Linked DNA regions of Thermobifida alba. The protein of the gene in region 2 interacts with the protein of the main gene of each other region in a pairwise test. Links are inferred from orthologs where the notes say so. Each region holds a gene or a part of one and is shown on either strand. Other genes may lie near its edges.

Region 1 (14,092 bases), 730 kb from region 2 along the record:
GGCGGCGCAGCAGTGAGCCGAGCGGCCACCAGTACGGGTGGGCGCTGTTGAGCAGGAGCACCGCGGCGGCGTCCACCCCGCCCCAGACGCGGCGCCCGTCGGGGTGCAGCAGCAGCACCTCCTCGCGGGCGCGGCGGCGCAGCGGCCCGTCGAGCCCGAGGTCCTGCCAGGCCGCGGTGCGCACTCCGCTGCCGTCGATGACGCGGCGTTCGGCCACGCGCACCCAGGAGACGCAGAAGCCGCAGTCCCCGTCGTAGGCGAGCACCGGGGCGGTCATGGCCTCGGCCAGTGGGCGACGAGCTGTTCCCGGGTCTGGTCGAGCAGCTGGGGCAGCACCTTGGTCTGTCCCACCACCGGCATGAAGTTGGTGTCGCCGCCCCACCGGGGGACGACGTGCTGGTGCAGGTGGGCGGCGATGCCCGCGCCCGCGGCGACGCCCAGGTTCATGCCGACGTTGAAGCCGTGGGCGCCGTAGGCGGAGCGCAGTGCGGTGATGCCGGCCTGGGTCAGCGCGGCGATCTCGGCGGTCTCGTCCTCGTCGAGCTCGGTGTAGTCGGCGACGTGCCGGTAGGGGCAGACCATGAGGTGTCCGCTGTTGTAGGGGTAGAGGTTGAGCAGCGCGAAGGCGGTCTTGCCGCGGGCCAGTACGAGTCCCTCCGCGTCCGGCAGTTCCGGGGCCCGGCAGAACGGGCAGCCGTCGCCCGGTCCCGTCCCGCTGGGTTTGTTCTCCCCCTTGATGTAGGCCATGCGGTGCGGGGTCCACAACCGCTGGAGTCCGTCGGGACCGCGCGTCTGCCGGCCCTCGCCGTCGTCCGGGGTTTCCCGCTGCATACTCACCGACCCGCCTTTCTCGTCCTTGCAACGCAAGCATAGAACCGGGCCGCCCCCGAGTGGTCGGGGCGGCCCGGCACGGCCGGTCTCGGGAGTCAGGCGACTCCGGGGGCCTCGTCCTCGGCGTAGCGGCTGTGCAGCCGGACCGGTGCGGCGGCCGCCTCGCGCTTCTTCCTGCGGCGCCGGGAGGCCAGGAGGTTGAGGGCCTCGACGAAGACCGAGAAGCCCATGGCGGCGTAGATGAAGCCCTTCTCGATGTGGAAGGAGAAGCCCTCGGCGACCAGGCTCATGCCGATGAGCAGCAGGAACGCCAGGGCGAGCATTTTGACGCTGGGATGCCTGTTGACGAACTCCGCCAGCGGGTTGGCCAGGAAGAGCATGACGACGACGGCGATGACGACGGCGGCGACCATCACCCAGATACCGAGGCCGGCGGGGTTGATCATGCCCACCGCGGTGATGACGGAGTCGAGCGAGAAGACGATGTCGAGGACGACGATCTGGGCCACCACGGCGCCGAACACGGCGCCTCCCTTGGCGCTCTTGTGGCCGGTTTCCCCTTCGAGGCTCTCGTGGATCTCGTAGGTGCCCTTGGCCAGCAGGAAGAATCCGCCGCCGAGCAGGATGATCGACTGGCCGGAGAATTCGAGGGAGCCGATCGCGAAGAGCGGGGTGGTGAGCTGGACGATCCAGCTGATGGAGCCCAGCAGCATCAGGCGGGTGATCAGTGCCAGGGCGATCCCCGTCTTCCGGGCCTTGCTGCGCTGGTGTTCGGGGAGCTTGTTGGACAGGATCGAGATGAAGACGAGGTTGTCGATCCCGAGCACGATCTCCAACAGCGTCAGCGTCAGAAATCCGACGATGAGATCAGCGGTCATGGATTCGCGCGACTCCGGGAGTGAGGACGGGTACGGGGCACGGTCAGAAAACGGAAGGACTCTAGGGGAGAGAAAATAAGCTTCGTATAAAACTGACGGTCAGGAATCGTGCTCCACCCCCAGCAGGGCGCGCAGGTGACGCGGCGGCGGGGTGCCGTGCGCGAGCAGCGCGTCGTGCCGGCTCCGCCGGTCGGTGTGCGGACGCCGCGCCGCCAGGTCCCGGAGAATGTCGCTGACCTCCCGGTATCCGACATAGTAGGTGGCCAGTTGGGCGCTGGTGAGCTGGACGCGCCGCCACTTGCCCGCGGCCTCGCCCTCCTCCTGGTGGCCGCGTCCGGTGAGCAAGGCCACAACGCCGGCCTCGTCGATGTCCCCGACGTGGAACCGCACGTCCACGATCGCGTTGAGCACGGTGCGCAGCCGCATCTTCAGCTGGGCGAGGCGCAGGGCCAGGTCGTCGGCTCCGCCGTCGCCGGTCCAGCCCGCGCGGGCCACCGCCTCCTCGGCGTAGACGGCCCACCCCTCGATCAGGGAGCCGCTGCGCAGCACGGAGCGCACCCGGGTGGGGCCGCGGTGCGCGGCGGCGTGTGCGAGCTGCAGCGCGTGCCCGGGCACGGCCTCGTGCGCCATCAGGTTGCGCAGCGCGAAGGCGTGGTACTCGCGGTGGAAGGACGCGCGCAGCCCGCTCGGCCAGTCGTCGGGCGGCGGGGCCACGGCGACCAGGGTGGGCTCGTCGGAGGGAGGCGCGAGCGGTCCGGGCGGATCGCAGTAGGCGACGGCCACACCGCGGCGGACCTCGGGCATGGCGACGACGCGCACCTCCCGGTCGGGGACGGTGACCAGGCCGAGGTCGGCGGTGCGGGCCACCAGGTGGTCGAGAGCGCGTGCGCACAGCGGCCGCACCTCCTCGGGCGGGCACGCCGCCTCGGCGGCGAGCCGGTCCAGCGCCGCGCGGACCTGGCCCGCGCGGCGCGGCCGGCCCTCGTAGGCGGCGGCGACCTCGGCGATCTCCTCCTCGGTGGCGATCAGGTCGCTCTCGGCACGGGTGAGCAGGGTCTGCGGGTCCAGTTCGGAGTCGAGGGTGTACCACAGCTGCGCGGCGTAGTCCCGCTCCCCCAGGCGCGGGTCGGCGGTGGCCCCGTCGAGGCGGGACTCCAGCCAGGCGGCGTGCTCGGTGAACGCGCGGTGCGCGGTGTCGCGCAGGTCGGCCAGTCCCGAGCGGTGCCCCCCGTGGGCGGCGAGCAGCCGGTCGACGTCCGCGCCCAGCATCGCGGCGGCGCTTCGGGCACGGCCGATGGCGGTCTCGACGTGCACGCGGGGCATGCCGGGGCCGTCCGCCAGCAGGGCGCGCGACTGGCGCAGCGCGTCCGGCAGGGCCGAGCAGTAGGCGGTGAGCGCACCGAGGCGTTCGGCGGGGGCGAGGGGGCCGCGGTGCAGGATCGCGTAGAGCGCGTCGCCGGGCAGCGTGTGCAGCGGGTCCCAGGTGTGCGGGCGCAGTTCGGTGGTGCGCCACAGGTCCGCACCGAGGCGGGTGCGCAGCATCTCCAGGTCGACGCGGTCGGCGACGGGCAGCAGCGTGTCGTCGATGTCGTCGAGGGCGCGCAACCCGTCGGCGAGGACGTCGGCGCGGTCCTGCCAGGCCCCGGGCGACCGGTCGGCGAGCTGTCCGGCGCGGCGGGTGTCGCCGAGGTGCAGGGCCCACTCGGGGTGGTCGGCGAGCAGCCGGTCGAGGATCTTCTCGGCGGTGGCGCGGAACCGGTCGGTCATGGCGTTGACGCCGGGGTCGGGACGCTGGGGTTCGGCTGGCGGAGTCATCGTCTCCATCCTGCCAGCGCCCCACCCCCGGGACCGGACATCGCGCGGAGTGTCAGTCCTCGGTGGGGAACGCGGCGGTGCCGAGGGTCGATGCGAAGGGCTCGGGGAGGGTGATCGTCTCCCCGGCGGACCGGCGGGCCCCCGGAGGCCGCGCACCCGGTCGCCCTTGTGGGAGGCGGGCGGGCCGCCGTGGACGCCGTTCCACGACCACCAGGAGCGGTCGGCCCTCAGCGGGGGTCGGGGGCCACCGTCGTCACGGGGGCTCCCCGGGCACGCGGAACACGTGAGTCGGAATTCCAACCAACCGGACGGCAGGAGCCTGACACCCGGTGAGTTGGAGAACCGAACCCGCCTCCGGGACCCCGGCGGGGCCGGAGGCTGCACGCCTCCGGCCCCGCCGGGAGCCTGCTCCGGTCACACCTGGCGGCGCTCCCGGATCGCGGCGAGGATCTCGGCGACCGCCTCGTCGACGGGGACGCCGTTGTTCTGCGAGCCGTCGCGGTACCGGAAGGAGACCGCGCCCTTGCTCACGTCGTCGTCACCGGCCAGCAGCATGAAGGGGATCTTCTGCTTCTGGGCGTTGCGGATCTTCTTCTGCATCCGGTCGTCGCTGGAGTCCACCTCGACCCGCACCCCGTGCTCGCGCAGCCGGCGCGCCACCTCCTCCAGGTAGGGCACGTGCTCGCCGGCGATGGGGATGCCCACGGCCTGCACCGGGGCCAGCCAGGCGGGGAAGGCGCCCGCGTAGTGCTCCAGCAGCACCGCGAAGAAGCGCTCGATGGAGCCGAACAGGGCGCGGTGGATCATCACCGGGCGCTGCCGGGAGCCGTCGGCGGCCTGGTACTCCAGCTCGAAGCGCTTGGGCTGCTGGAAGTCGACCTGGATGGTGGACATCTGCCAGGTGCGGCCGATGGCGTCCCTGGCCTGCACGGAGATCTTCGGGCCGTAGTAGGCGGCCCCGCCCGGGTCCATGACCAGTTCCAGGTTCTGCTTCTGGGCGGCCTGCCGCAGGATCTCGGTGGCCTCCTCCCACTCCTCCGGCTCGCCCAGGAACTTCGGGGAGTCGTCGCGGGTGGACAGCTCCAGGTAGAAGTCGCTCAGGCCGTAGTCGCGCAGCAGGTCCAGCACGAAGGTGAGCAGGCTGTCCAGCTCCGCCGGCATCTGCTCCTTGGTGCAGTAGATGTGCGAGTCGTCCTGGGTGAACCCGCGCGCCCGGGTCAGGCCGTGCACCACGCCGGACTTCTCGTACCGGTAGACGGTGCCGAACTCGAACAGCCGCAGCGGCAGCTCGCGGTAGGAACGGCCCCGTGCCCGGTAGATCAGGTTGTGCATGGGGCAGTTCATGGCCTTGAGGTAGTAGTCGGCGCCCTCGAACTGCATGGGCGGGAACATGGCGTCCGCGTAGTTCGGCAGGTGGCCGGAGGTCTCGAACAGCCTGGCCTTGGAGATGTGCGGGGTGTTGACGAACTGGTACCCGGCCTCCTCGTGGCGGCGGCGCGAGTACTCCTCCATCTCCTTGCGCACCACCCCGCCCTTGGGGTGGAACACGGCCAGGCCCGACCCGAGCTCGTCGGGGAAGGAGAACAGGTCGAGCTCGGCGCCGAGCTTGCGGTGGTCCCGCTTGGCCGCCTCCTCCAGCATGGTGAGGTAGGACTTGAGCGCGTCCCTGGTCTCCCAGGCGGTGCCGTAGATCCGCTGCAGCTGCGGGTTCTTCTCGCTGCCGCGCCAGTAGGCGGCGGCGGTGCGCATCAGCCGGAACGCGGGGATGACCCTGGTGTCGGGCAGGTGCGGGCCGCGGCACAGGTCCTTCCAGCACACCTCGCCGGTGCGGGGGTGCAGGTTGTCGTAGATGGTGAGCTGTCCCGCGCCGACCTCGACGCTGGCCCCCTCGGCGGCCTCGCCCGCGCCGCCCTTGAGGTCGATCAGCTCCAGCTTGTAGGGCTCGTCGGCGAGCTCGGCCCGGGCCTCGTCGTCGGTGACGGCGCGCCGGGAGAAGCGCTGGCCCTGCTTGACGATCTCCTGCATCCGCTTCTCGATGCGCTTGAGGTCCTCGGGGGTGAACGGCTCGGCGACGTCGAAGTCGTAGTAGAAGCCGTTCTCCACGGGCGGGCCGATGCCCAGCTTGGCCTCGGGGAACAGTTCCTGGACGGCCTGGGCGAGCACGTGCGCGCAGGAGTGGCGCAGGATCGCCCGCCCCTCCTCGGAGTCGATGCGGATCGCCTCCACCACGTCGCCGTCGGCGAGTTCGTGGGCGAGGTCCCGCGGCTCCCCGTTGACCAGGGCGGCGATCACGGTTCGCCCGTCCGCTTCCAACGCCTGGCCCGCCGTGGTGCCCGCCGCCACCGCACGCTCGGTTCCGGCGAGGGTGATACGCAGTTCAGGCACGGCGGACACGGTGTCTCCTCGAAAAGTTCTCGTCGGCTGTCGACCGGACCGGCGGGTCCGGCGGCGGGGTCGTCCCGTCGTTCCGATGCTAGCGGCCTCCGGCCGCGCGCGCCGCACCGCCGACCCGGTGGTGCATCGGCGGATCTCGCGGGTAGATCTTCCGTCGAGACCTCACCGAAGAGGGAGAGAACAGGTGCGCATCGTCATCGTGGGGGCGGGAATCGCCGGACTCACTCTCGCGGTCGCGCTGCGCCGCCACGGCATCGCCCCGGTCGTTCTGGAGCAGTCGCACCGCCCTGTTCCGCCCGGGACCGGGATCCAGGTTCCCCCCTCCGTGGTCCACCGGCTCAGGGCGCTGGGCCTGGGCGGAGCCCTGGACCGCCGCGGCGTCCGTCCCGCAGGAGTCGACGTCCTGGACTGGCGGGACGGCTCCGTCCTGGACTCGCTGCCCCTGGGCCCCGACTGCGAACGCCGGTTCGGCGCGCCCTACTACACGATGCTCCGCTCGGAGCTGCACGCGACGCTGCTGGACGCGCTGCCCGCCGGGACGGTGCACACCGGCCGCTACGTCACCGACGTGCTGGACGGCGTCGACGTGGTCACCCTGTACTGCGCGGACGGCAAGCGGGTGCACGCCGAGGCGGTGGTCGCCGCGGACGGGGCCCACTCGACGGTGCGCCAGGCCGTGCTCCCCGCCGTGTCCCGCCCCTCACCCCTGCGGATCTGCCGGGGGCGGACGCCCGCCGTGCTCGTGCCGGGCGCCGACGCTCTGCGGATCAGGGTGTGGCCGCGCTCGGACCGGTACTTCGCCTGCTACCCGGTGGAGGGCGGGCGCACCGTCAGCTTCGGCGCGGTCCTGCCCGGCGAACCGGGGCGGCTGGAGTCCTGGGTCCCCGGCCGACGGGTCGGCGACCTGCTCGCCGCCTTCGCCGGTTGGAGCGGGGAGGTCACCGACCTGGTCGCTGCCGCGGAGTGGATCGGCGTGTGGACCCCGCACCGGCACTCCCCGTCCCGCGCGTGGTGCCGGGGCCGGGTGGCGCTCATCGGCGACGCGGCCCATCCGGAGCTGCCGTTCCTGCCGCAGGGACTGGCCCAGTCGGTCGAGGACGCCGTGGTGCTGGCCGGGCTGCTGCGCACGGCCACCGGCCCGACGGTGGAGAAGGTGCTGGAGCGGTACGCGGCGGCACGGCGGGGACAGGTCGGCCCCGCCGTGGACCTCACCCCGGACCGGCTGGACTCGCTGCTCGAACTGCGCGCCGCGGGGGTCGGGACCGAGGGCCGCTGACCGCCCCGTCCGCCGGGTCGGCAGGGTGCGACGTGGTGTTTTCCACCGACCGCCGTCCCGGGGGCAGCTATCGTGGTGACCATGTCCGCCCACCCAGCGACCGGTTCGGACGGTGTGCCTCCCGCGGCACCGCAGCTCCGCAGCCGCAGCAGAGTCCGCCGATGGCGGAGGCTCCGCGTCCACGCGCGCTTGTGGCGCAGGCGCATGCACTCCCATCCGGCGCTTCACCTGACCTGGCGGTTCACGGTCGGCCTGGTCGGCTCGGTCGTCCTGCTGGGCGGCGTGGTGATGTGCGTGACTCCCGGTCCGGGGATCGGAGGGGTCATCGTGGGCCTGGCGATCCTGGCCACCGAGTTCTCGTGGGCGCGCCGCCTGCTGTGGCGGGCCCGCCGCTACGCCTCCCGGGTGCGGTCCCAGGCGGCCGAGAAGATCCGGGAGCACCGGCTGCGGTCGTCCTCCCGCGCGGGCGCGCGGGTGGTCCCCGATGCTGTCCCGAACCTGTCTGGACATCACAAAGCCCCAGGTGATCTACTGAAAGACTAGTAGGTAACCTGGGGCTCGTGGGCGATACTGGACTCGAACCAGTGACCTCGTCGGTGTGAACGACGCGCTCTAACCAACTGAGCTAATCGCCCTGCCTGGGTCCTGTTCCCCGTGCGGTGAACCGGACAAGGAAAACTCTAGCGCATCCGCGGGGGTGGGTGATCCACTCGGACGCGCGCCCCCTCGACAATGAGTGTGGTCGATGTCACATAATACTTGCGCAAGGGGAGGTCAACGCACACAAAATGTGAAAGCCCCTCATATACCGGCGATGTGGGCCCTACCCCGACCCGGGGACCCCCACACGCCACCCCAAGGGTGATGCGGCCCACAGGCCCTCCGGAAATTCTTCGTTTCCCCAGCTCATTACATTGGCCGAAGAGTGTGGGAAGTCCCGGCGCGACGCCGCCTCACCTCCAATCGAAAAGTTCCCCGGTAACGCGTCACTGATCGTCCGGCCCGTCGAGCGGACGAGATGGCAGTCCCCGACGCCTGGGGAAGCCCGGCCATCCGAACGCATCTGACCGGACGAGAGAAGGTTTGGCTTATGAACAGCAGCGGCACCTCTGTCACCTGCGAACTCGGTCTGCGACTGATCGTCCCCGACCGCGCCCCCGTGCCCCTGGTCGCCCGGCTCGACTACTCCGTGAGCGATCCCTACGCCATCAAGGCCGCCTTCCACGTGGGTGAGGACGAGCCCGTGGAGTGGATCTTCGCGCGGGAACTGCTGACCGTCGGCATCGTCCGCGCGGCCGGTGAGGGCGACGTCCGCGTCTGGCCCTCCCAGGGAGAGGGGAAGCGCACCGTCAACATCGCGCTGTCCTCGCCCTTCGGCCAGGCGCAGTTCGACGCGCAGGTGGCACCCCTGTCGGAGTTCCTGCACCGCACCTACGAACTGGTCCCGGCCGGCCAGGAAGGCGACTACATCGACCTGGACGCCGAGATCACCGAGCACCTCAGCTGACCGGGCCGCGGTCGGCGCCCCTGGCCGGCCCGGACGCCGCTGTCCCACGTGCGTCCGGCGACCGGGACCCTCCGAAAGTTCCCGATCAGGGGCTTACCCGGCCGCCTCCCGACTAAACCGCGATATGCGGCAGGCCACAGAAAGCGCCGCGGTTCCCGCAACCGCGGCGCTTTCCGCGTCCGAGGACCGCTCAGGGGTCCATGTCGGCCGCGCTGCGCTCGGCGAACACCCTCATGGCCTCGGCCGTGACGGGGCCGGGAGCCTCGGGCAGCGCCCGGCCGTCGACGGCGCGGATCGGCTGCACGTCCCGCCCGGTGGAGGTCAGGAACGCCTCGGTGGCCTCCGACAGCGCCGCCATCGGCACGTCCTCCTCCACACCGCCCACCCATTCCAGGACCAGCTCGCGGGTGATGCCCGCCAGCGGCCCCGCCGACAGCGGAGGCGTCACGAGCCGGCCGTCCAGGACCACGAAGACGTTGCTTCCCGTCCCCTCGCACAGGTTGCCCGCGGTGTTGGCGAAGATCGCCTCACCGGCGCCGCGTCGGCGCGCGTGGTCGAGGGCGAGCACGTTCTCGGCGTAGGAGGTCGTCTTCAGCCCGCTCAGCGCGCCCTTCTCGTTGCGGCTCCAGGGCACCACGGCCACGTCCACCGTCGGCGCGGGCCGGGCGAACGGCCCCACGGCCACCACCGCGGTCAGCTCCCCGCCCGTGCGTTCCGAGCCCAGCGGTCCCGGTCCCCCCGTCACGGTGATGCGCACCCGGCCGGGATCGGTGTCCGGGTTGGCCGCCAGGGCCTGGCGCACCCCGTCGCGGATGAGGTCGAGGTCGACCTCCCCCAGTCCCAGGCCGCGCGCCGACCGCGCCAGTCGGCGCAGGTGCCGGGTGAGCGCGAACGGTTGGCCGCCCACCGACTTGACCGTCTCGAAAACCCCGTCGCCGACCGTGACGCCGTGGTCGAGGACGGGAATCCGCGCCTCGCTCTCGTCCACCACACGGCCGGTGCCGTAACCGGCTCCGGCGATCCAGATCCTCATGCCCGTCCCTTCCCTCGTCCCTCTCGTCCCGAGGACGCCCCGCTCCTCCGGACCGCGTACCCGCGCCACCGTCAACAGGTTGACCGGCTCCGGCCGGAGCCCCCCGGGGCCGCGGATACGGGAGTACGGTAGCGAGTCGGTGTGGGACGTTCCGCCTCCTTCGCCCGCCCGTACCGGAAGACGACCACACCGGATCCCCAAACACATCACAAATGGCTATCATCTGGGCAACGCTCGTAGGACCACTGACAACCAACCGCCGGTGACCACCGGACCCCGCCTCCGGCTTCGGTCCGTCCACTTCCACACGACGACACAGATCAAGAGAGCCATGACCCCACGGAGCACCGCCCCTGGCGAACTGAGTTGGCTGCTCGACGACCTCCTCACCCGTGCGGAGGGCACGCACCACGCGATCGTGCTGTCCACCGACGGCCTGCTGATGGCCTCGTCGAGCCAGCTGGAACGTTCCGACGCCGAGCAGCTGTCCGCCATCGCCTCCGGGTTGCAGAGCCTGGCCGGGGGAGCGAGCCGGCGCTTCGGCTCCGGAAACGTGCGGCAGAGCATCATCGAGATGGACAAGGCGTTCCTCTTCGTCGCCGCCGCCGGCGAGGGAGCCTGCATGGCCGTCCTCGCCGACGCCGAGTGCGACGTCGGCATGGTCGCCTACGAGATGAACATGGTCATCCAACGCGTCGGCCAGTACCTCGCCGCCCCGCCGCGCCCGGACATCCCCCTCTCCCCCGGACCGACCGAACGCTGAACCGCCCGTTCGGTCGGCGGTCCCCACTCGCCGACCGGACGGCACACCCGCCGTTTCCCCGCTGCCGAGGCTGTCGAGTTTGTAGGACCGCCGGAATCCGCTACAGTTCTTAGCGCAGCAAGAGACGCCCTCCACGAGGGGGAAACGGTCTCTTCCGCGCGGACGTGGCTCAGTTGGTAGAGCATCACCTTGCCAAGGTGAGGGTCGCGGGTTCGAATCCCGTCGTCCGCTCGAAGTAACGCAGATGTGGAGCTTCACGCACCACGCGGACGTGGCTCAGTTGGTAGAGCATCACCTTGCCAAGGTGAGGGTCGCGGGTTCGAATCCCGTCGTCCGCTCGGCAGAGACCGCGACAGGGTCTCCGGGGCGATTAGCTCAGTGGGAGAGCGCTACCTTGACACGGTAGAGGCCACTGGTTCAATCCCAGTATCGCCCACCACAGCAGAACGCAGAGGGGTCCCTCCCGTCACGGGAGGGACCCCTCTGCGTTTCCTCAGGGGCTCGCCCCTGGCCACACGGTTCCGGTGCGGCGGCCGCCGCACCGGAACCGCCGGCGGGACGACGATGCCGCCGACCGCCTCCGCACGGACGGGCCGCGCGGCCGCACCCCGGACCGTCCACTCGGCGCCGCCGCGCGGGACCGCGGTGCGGGTTCAGTCCACCCCGAGCAGGTCGACGACGAAGACCAGGGTCTCGTTGGGCTTGATGACCCCGCCCACGCCCCGGGGGCCGTACCCCAGGTGCGGCGGGATGACCAGCTTGCGCCGTCCGCCCACGCGCATGCCCAGCACGCCCTGGTCCCAGCCCGCGATGACCCGTCCCGCCCCCAGGGGGAACCGCAGCGGCTCCCCGCGGTTCCAGGAGGCGTCGAACTCCTCCCCCGTGGAGTGGGCCACGCCCACGTAGTGGACGGTGACCACGGAACCGTGCCCGGCCTGCGCGCCGTCCCCGACCGTGATGTCGGTGACCTCCAGTTCGGCCGGCGGCGGACCGTCGATGTAGTCGATCTCGGGACGTTCGAGCGCCATGAGGCTCCCCCTGTCGTGGTTGGCAACAGGGTCATCAGCATAGGAGGTCGCGCACCCCGCTCCGACCCGTCCCGCGGACTCCGCCCCGGGCCCACCGCCTTGCGGAACGGCTCCGGCTGTGCGAGCCTGCGGAGTCGCGCCGGTGCGGACGGTCTCGACGAGGGAGCGGGCATGCATTTCGTCTTCATGGGGGTCTCCGGGAGCGGCAAGACCACCGTGGCGCGCGGGGTCTCCCAGCGGCTGGGGATCCCCTTCGCGGACGCCGACGACTTCCATCCCGAGGCCAACGTCGCCAAGATGGCCAACGGCGTCCCGCTGACCGACGCCGACCGGCTCCCCTGGCTGCGGTCGCTGGCGGCCTGGATCGGCGAGCACGAGGAGCGGGGCGACTCCTCGGTCCTGGCCTGTTCGGCGCTGCGCCGCTCCTACCGCGACATCCTGCGCGGCGGCGCCCCCGGCGTCTTCTTCGTCCACCTGCACGGCCCGGCCGAGCTGATCGGGGAGCGGCTGCGCCGCCGCCGCGGCCACTTCATGCCTCCCGGGCTCCTGGACTCCCAGTTCGCGGCCCTGGAACCGCTCGGCCCCGACGAGGCGGGCGTGGTCCTGGACGTCGCCGCCGCTCCCGAGGAGCTGGTGGCGGAGGCGGCGCGGACCGCCGCCGGACTCCTGGCCGAACGGCGCTGAGGGCCGCGGAGCGCTCAGCCGGGCAGCCAGAGCACCTCGACGTCGCCGCCGCGCCACTGCGGTGGCAGCACGGCCAGGGCGTCGGCCGCGGCGGCGCCGCGCAGCGAGGCGGGGCGGTCGTGCCCCACGGGGCGAGCGCGGTCCCCGACGACCCGGACCGCGACCAGGCGGGTGTCGTGCTCGTGCGCGGCCACGTCCCCGTCCAGACGGCACCGCGCCGCGCGGCCGGGCTCGGTCCCGGGCCGTCCGGTCATGGCGCGCAGCAGCGGGAGCAGCAGGGTCAGGGCCGCCGCCAGCGCCGCGCCCGGGTTGCCGGGCAGTCCCACCACCACCGGTCCGGGGCGCGCTCCCCCGCCCAGCCGGGCGAGCAGCTGCGGATGGCCGGGACGGCAGCGCACACCGTCCACCAGGACCTCGGCCCCGAGTTCGGCGAGTGCGCCGCGCAGGTGGTCGGCCGGCCCCACCGAGGAAGCGCCGCACACCACGACCACCGACTCGCCGTCGCCCTCGGCGAGGGCCGAGACCAGCGCCCCGAAGCCGTCGGGGACGCCGCGCAGCGCGGTGAGCACGCCGCCGCCCGCGGCCACCAGGCCGGGCAGCATGGGGCCGATGGCGTCGCGTACCGCTCCGGGGGCGGGAACCCCCGCGCGGACCAGTTCGTCGCCGCTGACCACGGCGCGCACCCGGGGCCGGTGGACGGGGAGGCGGTCGTGGGCCAGGCTCGCGGCCAGTCCGAGGACCGCGGGGGTGACGACGGTCCCGGCGGGCAGCACCGTCGCGCCCTCGGCCGTCTCCTCGCCGCGGCGCCGCACGTGGCGGCCGGGCCGGACGGCCCCGGTGAGCGTGTCGGCGTCCCGCCGGGCGTGCTCGTAGGGCAGGACCGCGCCGGTGCCCTCCGGAACGCGCGCTCCGGTGGCGACCTCCACCGCCTGTCCTGCGGAGAGCACGATGTCGTGCGGGTGGCCGGCCAGCACACGTCCGCGAACGGTCCAGGGGCCGCTCCCGCAGACCGCGTAGCCGTCCATGGCCGCCGCGTCGTAGGCGGGAGCGGCAATCCGGGCCCGCAGGTCTTCGGCGAGCACCCCGCCCAGGGCGTCGGCCAGGGCCTCCCAGCGCGCCGCGCCGGGGCCGCAGCGCCGTCCCAGGGACCGCGCCGCCTCTCGGGCCGCCGGCCAGGGCAGGGCTGCTCCGGGCGGTCCGCCTCTCGTCCCCGCCGCGGCGGGGTCGCCGTGTCGTCGCACGTCTCCCTTATATCCCCTCGGTCTCCGCGGGGCCGTGCGGCGCCGGTGTCCGGCCGTGTCACGGGGCCCGTCCGGGAGACACCGGCGGCGTATTCGATTTGCCGTCTCGGCAGATTCCGCTACAGTTCTTAATGCACGAGGGTGCGGGGCCGGTGTTCCGGTCCGGTACCGAACGGCACGCGGACGTGGCTCAGTTGGTAGAGCATCACCTTGCCAAGGTGAGGGTCGCGGGTTCGAATCCCGTCGTCCGCTCGGAGATCGGCGGTGCGGTTCTTCCCACCGTTGTTTTGTCCGGTGGAGTGGCCGAGAGGCGAGGCAGCGGCCTGCAAAGCCGTCCACACGGGTTCAAATCCCGTCTCCACCTCTGACTCCCCTGACCGGGGCGATTAGCTCAGTGGGAGAGCGCTACCTTGACACGGTAGAGGTCACTGGTTCAATCCCAGTATCGCCCACCAGTCATCGGTACCGGACGGCCGACCTTTCTGCAGAGGGTCGGCCGTCCGGTTTTTCGCGGCCTCCGCGGCCTGTCCTTCCCTCCCCGTCATCGGCGTCCGGTGGCCCGCCGCACCCGCGGAAACGCGGCGGATCTCGCCGGATCCGACCATACTGGCCTGGACAGAGGGCAGACGCCCGCACAACGAC
Region 2 (13,983 bases):
CTCGGGCGTCATCGGCTTGCCGTCGATGACACCGCCCTTGATCACCAGCTGCGCGTTCTCCTTGGCGAAGTCACGCAGCCCCTTGGCGGCCTCCACCACGTCGCCCTTGACGAAGGCGATGGCGGAGGGGCCCTTGAGCAGGTCGAGGATCTCGCTGTCCGTCACGCCGGCCTCCCTGGCCGCGATCTTGGTCAGCGTGTTCTTCGCCACGCGGAAACGCGCGTTCTGGCCGAGGCTGCGGCGCAGCTGGGTGAGCTGCGCGACAGTGAGCCCGCGGTATTCGGTCAGCACGGCACCGCTCGAACTCTGGAATTCCTCCTTGAGTTCGGCGACCGCCGCTGCCTTATCCGGCCTCGGCATGGGACTCCTTCCAACGGTGAACACCGGTCGAGGTCCCCGTGCGGCGGGCAGCGCGGTTGCGACAGAAAAAGCCCCGGCGCAAGCGCACGGGGCCCAGGACCTCGGGCCTGGCAGAACACGGCACGGGTCCAGAAGCTCACAGCAACCTGCGCGGGCCGCCCGACATGTACGGGACCTTAGGTCACCCGACGGGTGACGACCAGCGGTCTTCGGCAGTTGCCAATGCTAGGCGATAACCGGGGCCGAGTCGAACGAGAACCGTCCGCCCGGCCCGGCCACCGGGTCAGGCCCCCGCGCCCGCTAGCTCTCCGAGGCCCTGGAGCGCTTCGAGGTCCGACAGGTCCAGGATCTGGTCATCGGAGGGGAACTCGACGGAGACCTCGGAGTTGAACTCCAGGAAGTCCATCGTCATCTCCGCGCCCTCGAAGCCCGTGAACCGGTAGCGCTGCGGCAGCCCGTCCTCACGCACCCACAGGGTGAAGGGCACCTCCCTGAGGCCGGCCTCCTCGACACTGTAGGTTCCGGTGTACCTGGTGGTGGGGACACCGTTGATCTCCTCGGTCCCCTCCTCCTGGACGTCGTCGCTGGCGAGCAGGTGGTCCAGTTCCTCGAAGGGGTCCTGCATGCTCCCCTGCGGAATGACCTCCTCGCCCGCGTCCAGGCGCAGCCAGCCCTCCTCTGCGCTGCCCATCAGCATCTCGCTGCCGCGGACCAGGATGGTCATCGCCCCCTCGGGGGTGTCCATCACCATCTCCATGGTGGGCTCGGGAGAGGACACGTAGGCGATCTCCATGTCCAGCGGCTCACCCTCCGAGGTCCCGGTGACCCTGGCCCGGTAGCTGTCCACCTGCTGGGTGTCCTCCACCAGGTTCCGGATCCGGTCGAAGATGCTCTCGGAACCGGCGGAGTCCGTCGAGGCCTCCTGGGTGTCCGGTTCCGGCGCCTCCTCCGCTCCGCCGCAGGCCGTCAACGTCAAAGCCACCGCTCCAGCGGCGAGGGCAACGCCAAACTCACGCAACATCTGCTGTCTTTCCAGTCGTTCTCAGCTCTTCGGCCGATTTCGGAGGATTCTGTCCCACCCTAGTGACGTTTTCCGAGCGTTCCTGGCTCCGTTCCGGGCACGGGAACCGCCTCCGGAAACAGGCGGGCGCTCCCCGGGGGACCGGGGAGCGCCCGTGAGCGCGTGCTGCGTCTGGACGTCAGGCGGCGGGAGCGGCCGCGCGCACGACGTTCGGGTCCACCGGGATGCCGGGGCCCATCGTGGTGGTCAGGGTGATCTTCTTGATGTAGCGGCCCTTCGCGGCGGACGGCTTGAGCCGCAGCACCTCGTCCAGGGCGGCGGTGTAGTTCTCCACCAGCTTGTCCTCGTCGAAGGAGACCTTGCCGACGATGAAGTGGAGGTTGCCGTGACGGTCGACGCGGAACTCGATCTTGCCGCCCTTGATGTCGGAGACGGCCTTGGCCACGTCCATGGTGACCGTGCCGGTCTTCGGGTTGGGCATGAGACCGCGCGGACCGAGCACCCGGCCCAGCCGACCGATCTTGCCCATCAGGTCGGGGGTGGCCACGACCGCGTCGAAGTCGAGGAAGCCCTGCTGGATCTGCTCGACCAGGTCGTCGTCGCCCACGTAGTCGGCGCCCGCGGCCCGGGCCTGCTCGGCACGCTCACCGGTGGCGAAGACCAGGACCCGGGCGGTCTTACCGGTGCCGTGCGGCAGGTTGACGGTGCCGCGCACCATCTGGTCGGCCTTGCGCGGGTCGACGCCCAGACGCATGGCGACCTCGACGGTCGCGTCGAACTTGGTGCTGCTGGTCTCCTTGGCCAGCCTCATGGCCTCGGCCGGCGTGTAGAGCCGGGTGCGGTCGATCTGCTCGGCTGCCTTGCGGTAGCCCTTGCTGCGCTTCACGAGTACTCCTGGTGAAAGGTTTGTGGTGTGGGCCAGCGCCTGACCCTGCCACGGAAGGAAAAGGGAAGGGAACGCCGGACGGCGGTGCCCGACTACTTGACCTCGATGCCCATGGAGCGGGCGGTGCCGGCGACGATCTTCTCGGCGGCTTCCAGGCTGTCGGTGTTCAGGTCGGGAAGCTTGGTCTGCGCGATCTCGCGGACCTGGTCGCGGGTGATGGAGCCGGCGACGCTGCGGCTCGGGTCGGAGGCGCCCTTCTCCAGGCCGGCGGCCTTGAGGATCAGCGTGGGCGCCGGAGGCGTCTTGGTGACGAAGCTGAAGGTGCGGTCCTCGTAGATGGAGATCTCTACGGGGATGACGTTGCCGCGCTGGGACTCCGTGGCAGCGTTGTACTGCTTGCAGAAGTCCATGATGTTGACGCCGTGCGGACCGAGTGCGGTACCGACGGGCGGCGCCGGGGTGGCCTGGCCAGCGGGAAGCTGGACCTTCACCAGAGCCGCGAGCTTCTTCTTCGGAGGCATTTCGGGTCCTTGTCTTCAATCGCGATTGATCGTGGCCCCGCGCCCCGCGTGTGTGGCGGGGCACACGGCCGCCCCGGTGACGGGGACAGCCGGGATGGTGCAGCGCCCCCGTGCCGGCGGGGGCGTGCGCGACCGTCGGGACCGTGCCGGCCGCGCGCCGGCCCCGTGGGACGGGGCGGGACGGGTCCGCGACGGCGGACCCGTCAAGTCTAAGCGACCGTCAGGCCGTTCAGATCTTGGAGACCTGGTTGAACGCCAGTTCCACCGGGGTCTCCCGGCCGAAGATCGACACCAGCACCTTGAGCTTCTGGGTGTCGGGGTTGATCTCGCTGACCGTGGCGGGCAGCGTGGCGAAGGGGCCGTCCATGACGGTGACGGACTCGCCGATCTCGTACTCGACGTCGCCGCGGGGCTCGGCCTCCTTCTTCCCGGCCTGCTCCTCCTCGACCTCGGGCTCGGGCGCCAACAGCTCCGCGACCTCCTGGAGGCTCAGCGGGGCGGGGCGGTTGGACAGGCCCACGAAGCCGGTGACGCCGGGCGTGTGGCGGACGGCCGCCCAGGACTCGTCGGTGAGGTCCATGCGAACCAGGACATAGCCGGGCAGCACCTTCTCGGTGACCTGCTGCCGCTTGCCGCTCTTGACCTCCGTGACCTCCTGCGTGGGCACCTCGACCTGGAAGATGTACTCCTCCATGTTGAGGGACTGCGTGCGGCTCTCAAGGTTGGCCTTCACCCGGTTCTCGTAGCCCGCATAGGTGTGGACGACGTACCACTCGCCGGGCAGCAACCGGAGTTCGGCTTTGAATTCCTCGACCGGGTCGAGCTCGGGAGCCTGGTCCTCGGAGGCGTCGCTCTCCTGGCCCTCGACCTCGTCGGCAGCCTCAGCAGCTTCCGCCTGCTCGGCACGCGGACCGGTCTCTTCCGCCGACGACTGATCCCGCTCCTCGTTGGGGAGGTCGTCAGAGGTCAGTGGGGACTCGGACACGGCTGCTCTTTCTCTCGTCGGATAAGCGCTCACTGCTGGCTTCTGAAAACACAAGAGGCCAGCACTGTCAGCTTATGGTCTCATCGGAGGCGATGAGACCTTTCTGACCGTGCCGACCTCGGGTGTGCCGAATCAGGCTGCGGGACCCACCAGGCCGTAGAGCCAGGTGACGCCTTCACCGAAGCCGAAGTTCACGAGGGAGACGTAGCCGATCATGACCAGGACGAACACGATGACCACGATGGTGTAGGTGACGAGTTCGCGCTGGGTTGGCCAACGGACCTTGCGGAGTTCGGCGACGACCTGCTTGGTGAAGGTCACCGGACCGGTACGACGCTTCCGCTCCTCGGGCTTGGCGTCCGTGTCAGTCTGTGTCACCTCGGGTCCTTAGGGATCGGGACACTCTGCTGTCAGAGTCTCGCTTGCAGGGCAGGAGGGACTCGAACCCCCAACCGCCGGTTTTGGAGACCGGTGCTCTACCAATTGAGCCACTGCCCTTGGCCGTGCCTGGTTACACGATAGCCGGTGATCGAACCGCACGACCACGACGGTACGCGGTCATCCGTTGCGAACCGGCCATCGGTTGCCAGAGTCTATGCCAATCCGCGGCCGGATCCAACCCGGATCGCATCGTCACTGGTGAACACGGAGTATCGGCGGGCCACGCTCCGCGACCTTCGTCCCCTCCGACCGGTCGACCGACGCATGGAACCCCCGCAGGGCTCATGGAACGATGGACCCATGACTGAGCGACCTCGTATCTCCGCACGCATCGGCGGTATCTCCGAGTCCGCGACCCTGGCGGTGGACGCCAAGGCCAAGGCCATGAAGGCCGCCGGACGTCCCGTCATCGGGTTCGGGGCCGGGGAGCCCGACTTCCCCACACCCGACTACATCGTGGAGGCCGCGGTGGCCGCCTGCCGCGAACCCCGCTTCCACCGCTACACCCCGGCCGGAGGACTGCCCGAGCTCAAGGAGGCGATCGCGGCCAAGACGCTGCGCGACTCCGGCTACCGGGTGGAGCCGAACCAGGTCCTGGTCACCAACGGCGGCAAGCAGGCGATCTACGAGGCGTTCGCCGCCCTGCTCGACCCGGGCGACGAGGTCATCGTGATCGCGCCGTACTGGACCACCTACCCCGAGTCGATCAAGCTCGCCGGCGGGGTCCCGGTCTACGTGGTCACCGACGAGTCCACCGGCTACCTGGCCACCGTCGAGCAGTTGGAGGCGGCCCGCACCGAGCGCACCAAGCTGCTGGTGTTCGTCTCGCCGTCCAACCCCACCGGCGCGGTGTACCCGCCCGAGCAGGTCCGCGAGATCGGACGCTGGGCCGCCGAGCACGACCTGTGGGTGCTCACCGACGAGATCTACGAGCACCTGGTCTACGGCGACGCCCGGTTCTCCTCGATGCCCGTGGAAGTCCCCGAACTGGCCGACCGCACCGTGGTGGTCAACGGCGTGGCCAAGACCTACGCCATGACCGGCTGGCGGGTCGGCTGGATCATCGGCCCCGCGGACGTGGTCAAGGCCGCGGCCAACCTCCAGTCGCACGCCACCTCCAACGTGGCCAACGTCTCGCAGGCCGCGGCGCTGGCCGCCGTCTCCGGCGACCTGTCGGCGGTGGAGGAGATGAAGCGGGCCTTCGACCGCCGCCGGCAGACCATCGTGCGGATGCTCAACGAGATCCCGGGCGTGCTGTGCCCCGAGCCGCAGGGCGCGTTCTACGCCTACCCGTCGGTCAAGGAGCTCCTCGGCAGGGAGATCCGCGGCCAGCGCCCGCAGAGCTCCGGGGAACTGGCCGCGCTGATCCTGGAGCACGCCGAGGTGGCGGTGGTCCCGGGCGAGGCGTTCGGCACCCCGGGCTACCTGCGGCTGTCCTACGCGCTGGGCGACGCGGACCTGGCCGAGGGCGTGGGGCGCATCGCCAAGCTGCTGAGCGAGGCCAACTGACCTCCGCCGGGCGCTCCGCGGGGGCCGGAGACCGCGGAGCGCCCGGCCGCACCGCCCGTGCCGCCCGCCGGACGGCTTTCCGGCCAACGGGCGGCGTCGGGGAGCACTTTGCGGCACCCTTGTGTCATGAGACGTCCGATCGACCGACTTCCCAAAGCTCATCTGCACCTGCACTTCACCGGTTCGATGCGGCACGCCACGCTCGTGGAGCTGGCCGCCGCGCGGGGGGTGCACCTGCCGCACGCGCTGGTCGAGGAGTGGCCGCCGAGGCTGCGGGCCACCGACGAGCGGGGGTGGTTCCGGTTCCAGCGGCTCTACGACATCGCCCGTTCGGTGCTGCAGACCCCCGAGGACCTGTACCGGCTGCTGCTGGAGACCGCCGAGGACGAGCGTGACGCCGGCACGGGGTGGCTGGAGATCCAGGTGGACCCCAGCGGCTACGCGTCGCGCTTCGGTGGTCTGACCGCGACGCTGGAACTGATCCTGGACGCCGCCCGGGTGGCGGAGACCGCCACCGGGGTGGGCATCGGCGTGATGGTGGCCGCCAACCGGACCAGGCACCCGCTGGACGCCAAGACACTGGCCCGTCTGGCCGTGCAGTACGCGGGGCGCGGCGTCGTGTCGTTCGGGTTGAACAACGACGAGCGGCGGGGGCGGGCCCTGGACTTCGAGGGCGCGTTCCGGATCGCGCGCCGCGCCGACCTGCTGTCCGCCCCGCACGGCGGGGAGCTGAGCGGGCCGCGCAGCGTCCGGGAGTGCCTGGACCTGCTGGCGGCCGACCGCGTCGGGCACGGCGTGCGCGCGGTCGAGGACCCCGCCCTGGTGGACCGGCTGGCCGCGCAGGGGGTGACCCTGGAGGTGTGTCCGACCTCCAACGTGGGCCTGGGGGTGGTCGACGACCTCCACGAGGTGCCGCTGCGCCGGCTGTTCGACGCGGGGGTGCCGATCGCGCTGGGCGCCGACGACCCGCTGCTGTTCGGTCCCCGCCTGGCCGAGCAGTACCGGATCGCCCGCGAGGTGTTCGGCTTCTCCGATCCGGAACTGGCCGAACTGGCCCGGATGTCCATCCGCGCCTCGGGGGCTCCCGAGACCCGGAAGAAGGAGCTGCTGGCGGGGGTGGACGCCTGGCTGGCGGCCCCGGAACCGGTGGTCTGACCCCTGGTGCCGACGGGCCCGTCCGCGGGCGCGGGAGGCTTCTCACCCCAGCAGTTCGCCGAGCCCCTGCCAGACCATGACGAGACCGGCCACGAAGAACAGGGCGGCCGCACCGATCCGGATGACGCGTTCGGGCAGCTTCTTCCCCAGCAGCATGCCCAGGGCGATCCCCAGGGCGTCGGCCGCGACCATGCCCGCGGTGGAGCCGATCCACACCGCCAGCCAGGACAGGGGGGTCCCGGCGTGGTCCGCGCCGACGGCGACGGTGGCGAGCATGGTCTTGTCGCCGAGTTCGGCGAGGAAGAAGACCGTGGCCACGGTCAGGAACACCGGCCCCGCGCGGCGGACCGCGGCGCGCCGCTCGTCGGCCTCGGTGAGTTCGTCGCCGCGCAGCGTCCAGGCCCCGAATCCGAGGAAGGCCAGTCCGGCGACGAGCGAGATCCAGTCCCCGGGCAGCGCCGCGCCCAGGATCTCGGCCAGCAGGACGCTGAGGCCGTGGACGGCCACGGTGGCCACGGCGATGCCGAGCAGGACGGTCCCCACCCGGTAGCGGCTGGCCAACGACATCGCCACCAACTGGGTCTTGTCTCCCATTTCGGCGACGAAAACGGCTCCGGTACTCACCCCGAGAGCACCGAGAAAGGTCATCGAATTTCCGCCCTTCGTTCCTTTTTTCGGGCAGAAGAAAGACGGACGCCGCTCTTCGACCCGAAGAATTCCACCGGGTCGAAGGTCTCGTCCGCCTGGTGAACGGTGGCTCGTGCGACCGGGCCCGTTCTGGACACGGGCCAGCGTGTCGATCACACGGATTGAGGACTACTCCCCCTCGACGGCTTCCACCGTAGTGAAGGAAATACGGGGTGGCAATTCATTGGAATGGCTATTTCTGCGCGACCCCGAAGCAAATAAACAAGTTCGCTGCGCCTCATTTTTTTGTTGCGGGCGCCGGGCTCCCCGGGACCGCCGGGATTCGGGCGGTCCGGCCCGGGAGGCGGGGCGCCCCACCGCGGGGGCGCGGGCCCGTGTCCCCGGCGCGGCCGGCGCGTACCGGTGGCCGCAGCGTGGTCAGAGGGCGACGCCCACCATGACGGGTTCGTTGACCAGGGTGATCCCGAAGGCCCGGGCCACGCCCGCGCGCACCTCACGGGCCAGGGCCAGCAGGTCGGCGGTGGTGGCGCCGCCCCGGTTGGTCAGGGCGAGGGTGTGCTTGGTGGAGATGCGCGCCGGACCGCTGCCGTACCCCTTGGGGAAGCCCGCGTGCTCGATCAGCCAGGCCGCCGAGGTCTTCACCCGGCCGTCCGCGTCGGGGTAGGCGGGCGGGGCCGTGCCGGGGCCGAGGAGGGCCTCGGCCCGCCGGGTGAACTCGGCGAACTCCTCGGCGGACAGGATCGGGTTGGTGAAGAAGGAGCCGGCGCTGCGGCTGTCCGGGTCCTCCGGGTCGACGACCATGCCCTTGCCGCGGCGCAGCGCCAGCACGGCCTCGCGGGCGTCGGCCAGCGGCACGCAGTCGCCCTGCCGCACGCCCAGGGTGCGGGCCAGTTCGGCGTAGCGGATCGGGCGGCTCAGTTTGGACCGGGTCAGTTCGAAGACCACCTCGCACACCACGTAGCGGTCACGGCCCTTGAAGACGCTGTCGCGGTAGGCGAAGCCGCACTCGGCGGCGGGCAGGACCCTGGTGCGGCCCGACTCGCGGTCGTAGACCGTGACCTCGACGATGGTCTGGCTGACGTCCTGGCCGTAGGCCCCGACGTTCTGGATGGGGGTGGAGCCGACCCTGCCGGGGATGCCGGAGAGGCACTCGATCCCGGACAGTCCCTCGTCCACGCAGCGCGCGACGAACGGGTCCCACTCGACCCCGGCGTCCGCCCGCACGCGCACGGTGTCGCCGTCGGCGTCGGCGCAGGAGAGGTCGGAGGAGTCCACGTAGACGACCGTGCCCGCGAACCCCTCGTCGGCCACGACCAGGTTGCTGCCGCCGCCCAGCACCAGCAGCGGGCCGCCGGCGCGGTCGACCTCGCGGACGGCCTCGACCAGTTCCTCGGTGCTGGTCGCGGTCCGAAAGAGCGTGGCGGGACCGCCGAGCCCGAGGGTGGTGTACTCGGCGAGCGGCACGTTGCGGGCGAAAGCGGTGGACACGGTGGCGCCTTTCGGTGGTGTGGGAGCGGAATCTCCCGCGCCGCGGCGGCGGGGCGGCGCGGGAAGCCGGACGGTCAGGCCAGTCGCACCACTGCGGTGGAGCGCGCCAGGACCCTGGTGCCGGCGGAGCGGGCCGTGATGGCGACGACGACCTGGTTGTCGTCGAGCTTCTTGGTGACGGTCCCGCCGACCACGATCTCGGTCCCCTGCTCGTCGTCGGGGACGACCACGGGCGCGGAGAAGCGGACCCCGTACTCCACGACCGCGCCGGGATCGCCGACCCAGTCGGTGATCAGCCGGCCGGCCTGGGCCATGGTGAACATGCCGTGCGCGATCACGCCGGGCAGCCCGACTTCGCGGGCGACCCGGTCACTCCAGTGGATCGGGTTGAAGTCGCCGGAGGCCCCGGCGTAGCGGACCAGGTCGGCGCGGCGTACCGGGTAGGTCTGCTCGGGCAGTTCGGTGCCCACCTCGACGTCGGCGTACCGGACAGTGGTCATCTGGGCTGCTCCTCACTCACTTCTCGGCCAGTGCGGTACCGCGGACGACGAGCATGTTGACCGAGGTGACGACGTGCTCCCCGGCCGTGGTGGCGATCTCGCTGTCCAGGGTCAGCAGCTCGTTCCCGCCCAGCGCCTTGATGTCGGTGATCGTGGTCCGGCAGGTCACCAGGTCTCCGGCCTGGAGGGGGCGGCTGTAGCGGAACCGCTGGTCCCCGTGGACGACCCGGGAGAAGTCCAGTCCCAGTTCGGGGTCGGCGATGGCCTGTCCCGCGCCCTCCATGCCCAGGATGATGGGGAAGGTGGGGGGTGCGATGACGTCGGCGTATCCGGCCTCCTTGGCCCGGGCCGGATCGCGGTAGAGCGGGTTGGGGTCCGAGATCGCGTCCGCGAACTCGCGGATCTTGACGCGGGTCACCTCGTAGGGCTCGGGAAGTTCGTACACCCGTCCCAGATAGTCGCGGTTGATCGCCATCGACGTCCTTTCCACACCGTGTGGGTCTCATCATGCCGGGTCGTGCGCGACGGCCGTAACAGGCCCAACACACCGGTAGCCCAGTGAGCGGAAGTGCTCACTGGGCTACCGGGAAGTCCAGACCGTGTCCGGTCGGAATCTGGGAAATCCACCACGACCGCTGGCGGGCCGCTCCGCTCGTCTCTGGGACCGGCGGTCTGCGGAGTGTCGGCCTAGCGGGTTTCCTTGTGCTCCCGATGCGTGCGGCAGTTCGGGCAGTACTTCTTCAGCTCAAGGCGGTCGGGGGTGTTCCGACGGTTCTTGCGCGTGATGTAGTTACGGTGCTTGCACTCCTGGCAGGCCAGGGTGATCTTCGGCCTCACGTCGGTGGCAGCCACGTTGGAGTGCCTTTCTCACTGAGCAACAACGGACACTGAAAAAACCCGCGGAAACCCCGGTGTACCAGGGAGTCTCGCAGGTAGTAGCGGAGGCCGGACTTGAACCGACGACACAGCGATTATGAGCCGCTTGCTCTACCGACTGAGCTACTCCGCCTGGAACCGGGAAACCGGTCCATCTGCGATGATACCGGAACCCGAGTGGACCGACGGCTGACCTTGCCGCCGACCGACCACCTGAGTGGATCGGATCTCAATCAAGTGGTGGAGCCCCTTTACGGAATCGAACCGTAGACCTTCTCCTTACCATGGAGACGCTCTGCCGACTGAGCTAAAGGGGCACGCTCCTCCGGCTTCCCCCCTCTCGGGGTTCCGCCCTTCGCGTTGACTCGAATATACATCCCTTCCGGGGTGCTCTGCCAACTCGAAACCTCCGGGCGGCCCCGGTCCGCTCAGTCCGCCACCCAGACGTTGGACATGGCGTCGCGCTGGATGGTCCGGATGGCCGCCGGAAGGCCGAGCCGGTGCAGCGCGTCCGGCAGGCGGGTGTCGTGGGTGAAGACGACGAGCTGGCGGTGGCGCCCCACCTCGGCCAGCACCGCGGCCAGCCCCTCCACGGTCTCGGTGTCCATCGCCTGGACGGGGTCGTCCAGCAGCAGGAAACCGAACGGGTTGCCGGGCACCAGGGTGCGCGGCAGGCAGATGGAGAGCGCGAGGGCCTGGAACTCGCCCTGGCTGAGCAGCCCGGGCGCGCTGTCCGGCCCGTCGGCGCCCTCCACGCTGACGTCGACCGCGACCCGGCGCTGCGCCCCCCTGCCGACCAGGCGCAGCGCCGCCAGGTCGATGTGCCGTTCCTGGCGCAGCCGGGCCCACACCTGCTCCGCCTGGGCGGCCAGCGGGTCCAGCCGTTCGGCCCGCATCTCGCGGGCCACCGAGGAGAGCCAGTCGAGAGCCTGGCGGGCCGGTTCCAGCCGCCGGTGCGCGGTGAGCGCCTCGCGGGCGTCCTCCAGCCAGGCCCCCAGCTGCTCGGCGAGTCCGGCCCAGCCGTCGGTGGGGTCGGCGAGGCGCTCGGTGGCGGCCCGGCGCGCGGCGATCGCGGCCGAGCGCAGCCGCCGGCCGACGGTCTCGATGTGCTCGGCCAGCTCCGTCAGATCGGTGATCTCCGCACCGGCCGCCCAGTCGGCCCAGATCCGCCCCAGCTCGCTGTCCGGCGGCAGCCACGAGGGGGGCGGCGCCATCAGGAACCGCGCCTGGTCACGGGCCGCCTCGGCGCGCTGGTGGGCGGCCGCGGTGCTCGCGGCGACGGGCTCCAGCCGGGTGATCTCGGCGCGGGCTCGGCTCGCCCAGGCCGGTCCCAGCGCGTTGTGGGCGCCGCAGGCGGGGCAGTCGGTCTCGGCGGGATGCCGTTCGTGGTGGTCGAGGGCCTGGCGCAGCAGTTCGATCACGCCGCGCGCCCGGTCCCCCTTGGTGCCCGCGGTCATCGCGATCTCCATCGCGGCTCCGCGCAGCTCGCTGACCACGTCGGTGATGAGGGACCGCTCGGGCACCGCCATGCGGCGCAGTCGGCGCAGCACGACCTGCTGGGCGGGGTCGGCGGGCCCGTTGTCCGCGGCGACGGCGGCGAGCCGGTCGAGGTCGAGGGAGGGCGCGGTGAGCAGTTCGACGGCGGTCCTGGCCCGCGGATCGGCGCTGGCGCGCAGCTGGTCCAGCAGGTAGGGCAGGTCGCGGGCGGGGCGTTGGGCGGTCTTGGCGAGCCGGTCGCACGCCTTGGCCAGGCGGCGTTCGATCTCGGTGAGCTCGCTCAGGCCCAGCAGGGTGGTCAGTGTGTCGTACAGCTCGGCCGAGCGCCCGGTGACCGTGCGTCCCAGCTCGTCGTAGGAGAGGAAGGGCCGGTACCGGGCGAGGTCCTCGCCCCAGCCGAGGCTGGCCAGGCTGCCGACCTCGCCCGTGGGCAGGACGACCTCCCCCCGGGCGGAGCGGACGCTGTCGCCGGTCCAGAGCCGGGTGACCCGGGTGGCCCCCTCCTCCCCCGTCCGCCGAAGTTCTACGGTGATCTCGGTCACATCGTCGAAGTGGAGGTTGCGCCATCCGTCGCGCCAGGCCGCGGGCATTCCGTCCCAGCGGAGGTTGCGTCCGGTCAGCGCGGCCTCGACCGCCTCGGCGAAACTGGACTTCCCGGAACCGTTGCGGCCGACGATCACGGTCAGGCCGGGGCCGGGCGGGAATTCGAGGGTGGCGGCGCGGCCGATGCCGCGGAAGCCCTGGACGCGGACCCGGCTGAGGTAGCAGCGCCGGGGGTGCCGCGCGGGCGGGACCGGTTCGGTGTCCGGGAGTCGCAGGTCGACCTGTTCCCCGCGGGCGCAGGCGGCCAGTGCGTCCTCGCTGTGGACGGCCGCGAGCACCCACTGGCGCGCCGCGGGCCCCAGCGGCGACCGGGCCAACCGCTCCCCCAGGGCTCCGGCCGGGGAGGAGCCCGACCGCTGCTTGGAGGGTTCTGCGGGGAATCCGGCCTGGGAGGTCGTCACCGTCGTCACAACACTGCTCCGTTCGTGGCCTCGCCTTTGCAGATTAGGACAGATGGGGCGAATTGCACACCGGTCCCGTGAGTCCGACCGCGCCGGCCGGAGGGGGCGGAAGGTGTCCGCCCCGCACCGGCTCGACCCGTCTCCGCCACCCCGCCCTGCGGAAGAAGTGGCCTTTGTCACACTCCATTGAGACGACGCCGGTTGCCGTCCCAGGTGAAGTGCAGGGTGGCGATCCCGGGTTCGGCCGGATCGCGCAGGCATTCGTAGATGTTGAGCCGGGGAACGCTCGGGAAGCATCCCCAGACGCGCTCGGAGGTGAGGACGAAGTCGAGGTCCAGTTCCACGAGCATGCCGAGGAGGCGGCCGTGGGTGGGCTCGTCGACCTTGGCGAAGGCATCGTCGAGCAGGATGAGCCGGGGAGTCTGCGGCGCGTCCAGCGCCAGCGCGCTGAACTGGGCCGCCGCCGCGGCGAACAGCACCAGATAGGCGATGACCCGCTGCTCCCCCTGGCTGAGGGCGGTGCGGTGGGTGAGGCGGCGCTCACGCTCGGGGTGGGCGGCGTCGGTGACGTAGACGGTGAAGGCGAACCAGGACCGGTAGTCCAGCGCGGCGCGCAACTGCGCCCCGCCGGTGACCGTGGGGTCGAGGCGGCGGATCGCCTCGATGCAGCGGCGCAGGGCGTCGCGCAGCCGGGTGGTCTCGACCCGGGTGCGCTTCTCGGCGGGGCGGTTCAGCAGCCGCACCACCGCGTGGATGTCCTCGTCGGCGTCGGGGGCGAGCCGCCACTCCAGCCGGACCCCCAGCCCCTGGGAGGTGGTGACCTCGCCCAGGACGCTGTTCATCGCGTCGATGAGCTCCCGGGCCTCGGTGATCTGGCGGGACAGGTGGCCGGCGAGTTCGCCGAGGAGGTGCCGCTCGTAGGCCTCCTCCTCCCGCACCGCCGCGGTCTCCTCTGCCGCGGCGATCTCCTCCCGCAGCCGCTCGACGTAGTCGACGATGTCGTGCCCGCCGTGGTCGTCGTGGACGGTGACCCGCTTCACCCCCGCGGGCTCGGTGAGTTCGGTGCGGGCTCCGACGGCGGGGGCCGCGGCC

The links.
Region 1: the proteins of rplA (region 2) and thrS interact in binary tests that used the Escherichia coli proteins (3 or more experiments, as listed by UniProt). The link is inferred for Thermobifida alba from one-to-one orthologs.

The regions. Positions count from the first base shown.
Region 1 is NZ_CP051627.1:2,372,267-2,386,358, forward strand. What follows is about bases 3,429-6,363. They hold thrS (threonine--tRNA ligase), read right to left. Parts: upstream 5,919-6,363; coding sequence 3,939-5,918; downstream 3,429-3,938. Other genes in these bases: FOF52_RS10505 (DUF885 domain-containing protein), read right to left, coding at 3,429-3,476; FOF52_RS10515 (FAD-dependent oxidoreductase), read left to right, coding at 6,103-6,363. Also shown: FOF52_RS10490 (thiol-disulfide oxidoreductase DCC family protein), read right to left, coding at 1-277; FOF52_RS10495 (HIT family protein), read right to left, coding at 274-831; FOF52_RS10500 (TerC family protein), read right to left, coding at 927-1,709; more of FOF52_RS10505, read right to left, coding at 1,809-3,428; more of FOF52_RS10515, read left to right, coding at 6,364-7,194; FOF52_RS10520 (PGPGW domain-containing protein), read left to right, coding at 7,399-7,737; FOF52_RS10530 (SsgA family sporulation/cell division regulator), read left to right, coding at 8,285-8,701; FOF52_RS10535 (aminotransferase class IV), read right to left, coding at 8,892-9,734; FOF52_RS10540 (roadblock/LC7 domain-containing protein), read left to right, coding at 10,066-10,497; FOF52_RS10560 (FKBP-type peptidyl-prolyl cis-trans isomerase), read right to left, coding at 11,151-11,525; FOF52_RS10565 (gluconokinase), read left to right, coding at 11,697-12,209; FOF52_RS10570 (molybdopterin molybdotransferase MoeA), read right to left, coding at 12,224-13,450. UniProt on the Escherichia coli protein: Catalyzes the attachment of threonine to tRNA(Thr) in a two-step reaction: L-threonine is first activated by ATP to form Thr-AMP and then transferred to the acceptor end of tRNA(Thr). The rate-limiting step is amino acid activation in the presence of tRNA.
Region 2 is NZ_CP051627.1:3,109,750-3,123,732, forward strand. What follows is about bases 414-3,239. They hold rplA (50S ribosomal protein L1), read right to left. Parts: upstream 2,268-3,239; coding sequence 1,560-2,267; downstream 414-1,559. Other genes in these bases: FOF52_RS13730 (SCO4651 family lipoprotein), read right to left, coding at 644-1,381; rplK (50S ribosomal protein L11), read right to left, coding at 2,360-2,788; nusG (transcription termination/antitermination protein NusG), read right to left, coding at 3,018-3,239. In the rest of the region: rplJ (50S ribosomal protein L10), read right to left, coding at 1-360; more of nusG, read right to left, coding at 3,240-3,773; preprotein translocase subunit SecE, read right to left, coding at 3,906-4,151; FOF52_RS13760 (pyridoxal phosphate-dependent aminotransferase), read left to right, coding at 4,515-5,723; FOF52_RS13765 (adenosine deaminase), read left to right, coding at 5,850-6,878; FOF52_RS13770 (TMEM165/GDT1 family protein), read right to left, coding at 6,921-7,526; FOF52_RS13775 (UDP-N-acetylmuramate dehydrogenase), read right to left, coding at 7,944-9,014; FOF52_RS13780 (MaoC family dehydratase), read right to left, coding at 9,089-9,514; FOF52_RS13785 (MaoC family dehydratase N-terminal domain-containing protein), read right to left, coding at 9,531-9,989; rpmG (50S ribosomal protein L33), read right to left, coding at 10,202-10,366; FOF52_RS13805 (ATP-binding protein), read right to left, coding at 10,819-12,891; FOF52_RS13810 (TIGR02680 family protein), read right to left, coding at 13,068-13,983. UniProt on the Escherichia coli protein: One of the primary rRNA binding proteins, it binds very close to the 3'-end of the 23S rRNA. Forms part of the L1 stalk. It is often not seen in high-resolution crystal structures, but can be seen in cryo_EM and 3D reconstruction models.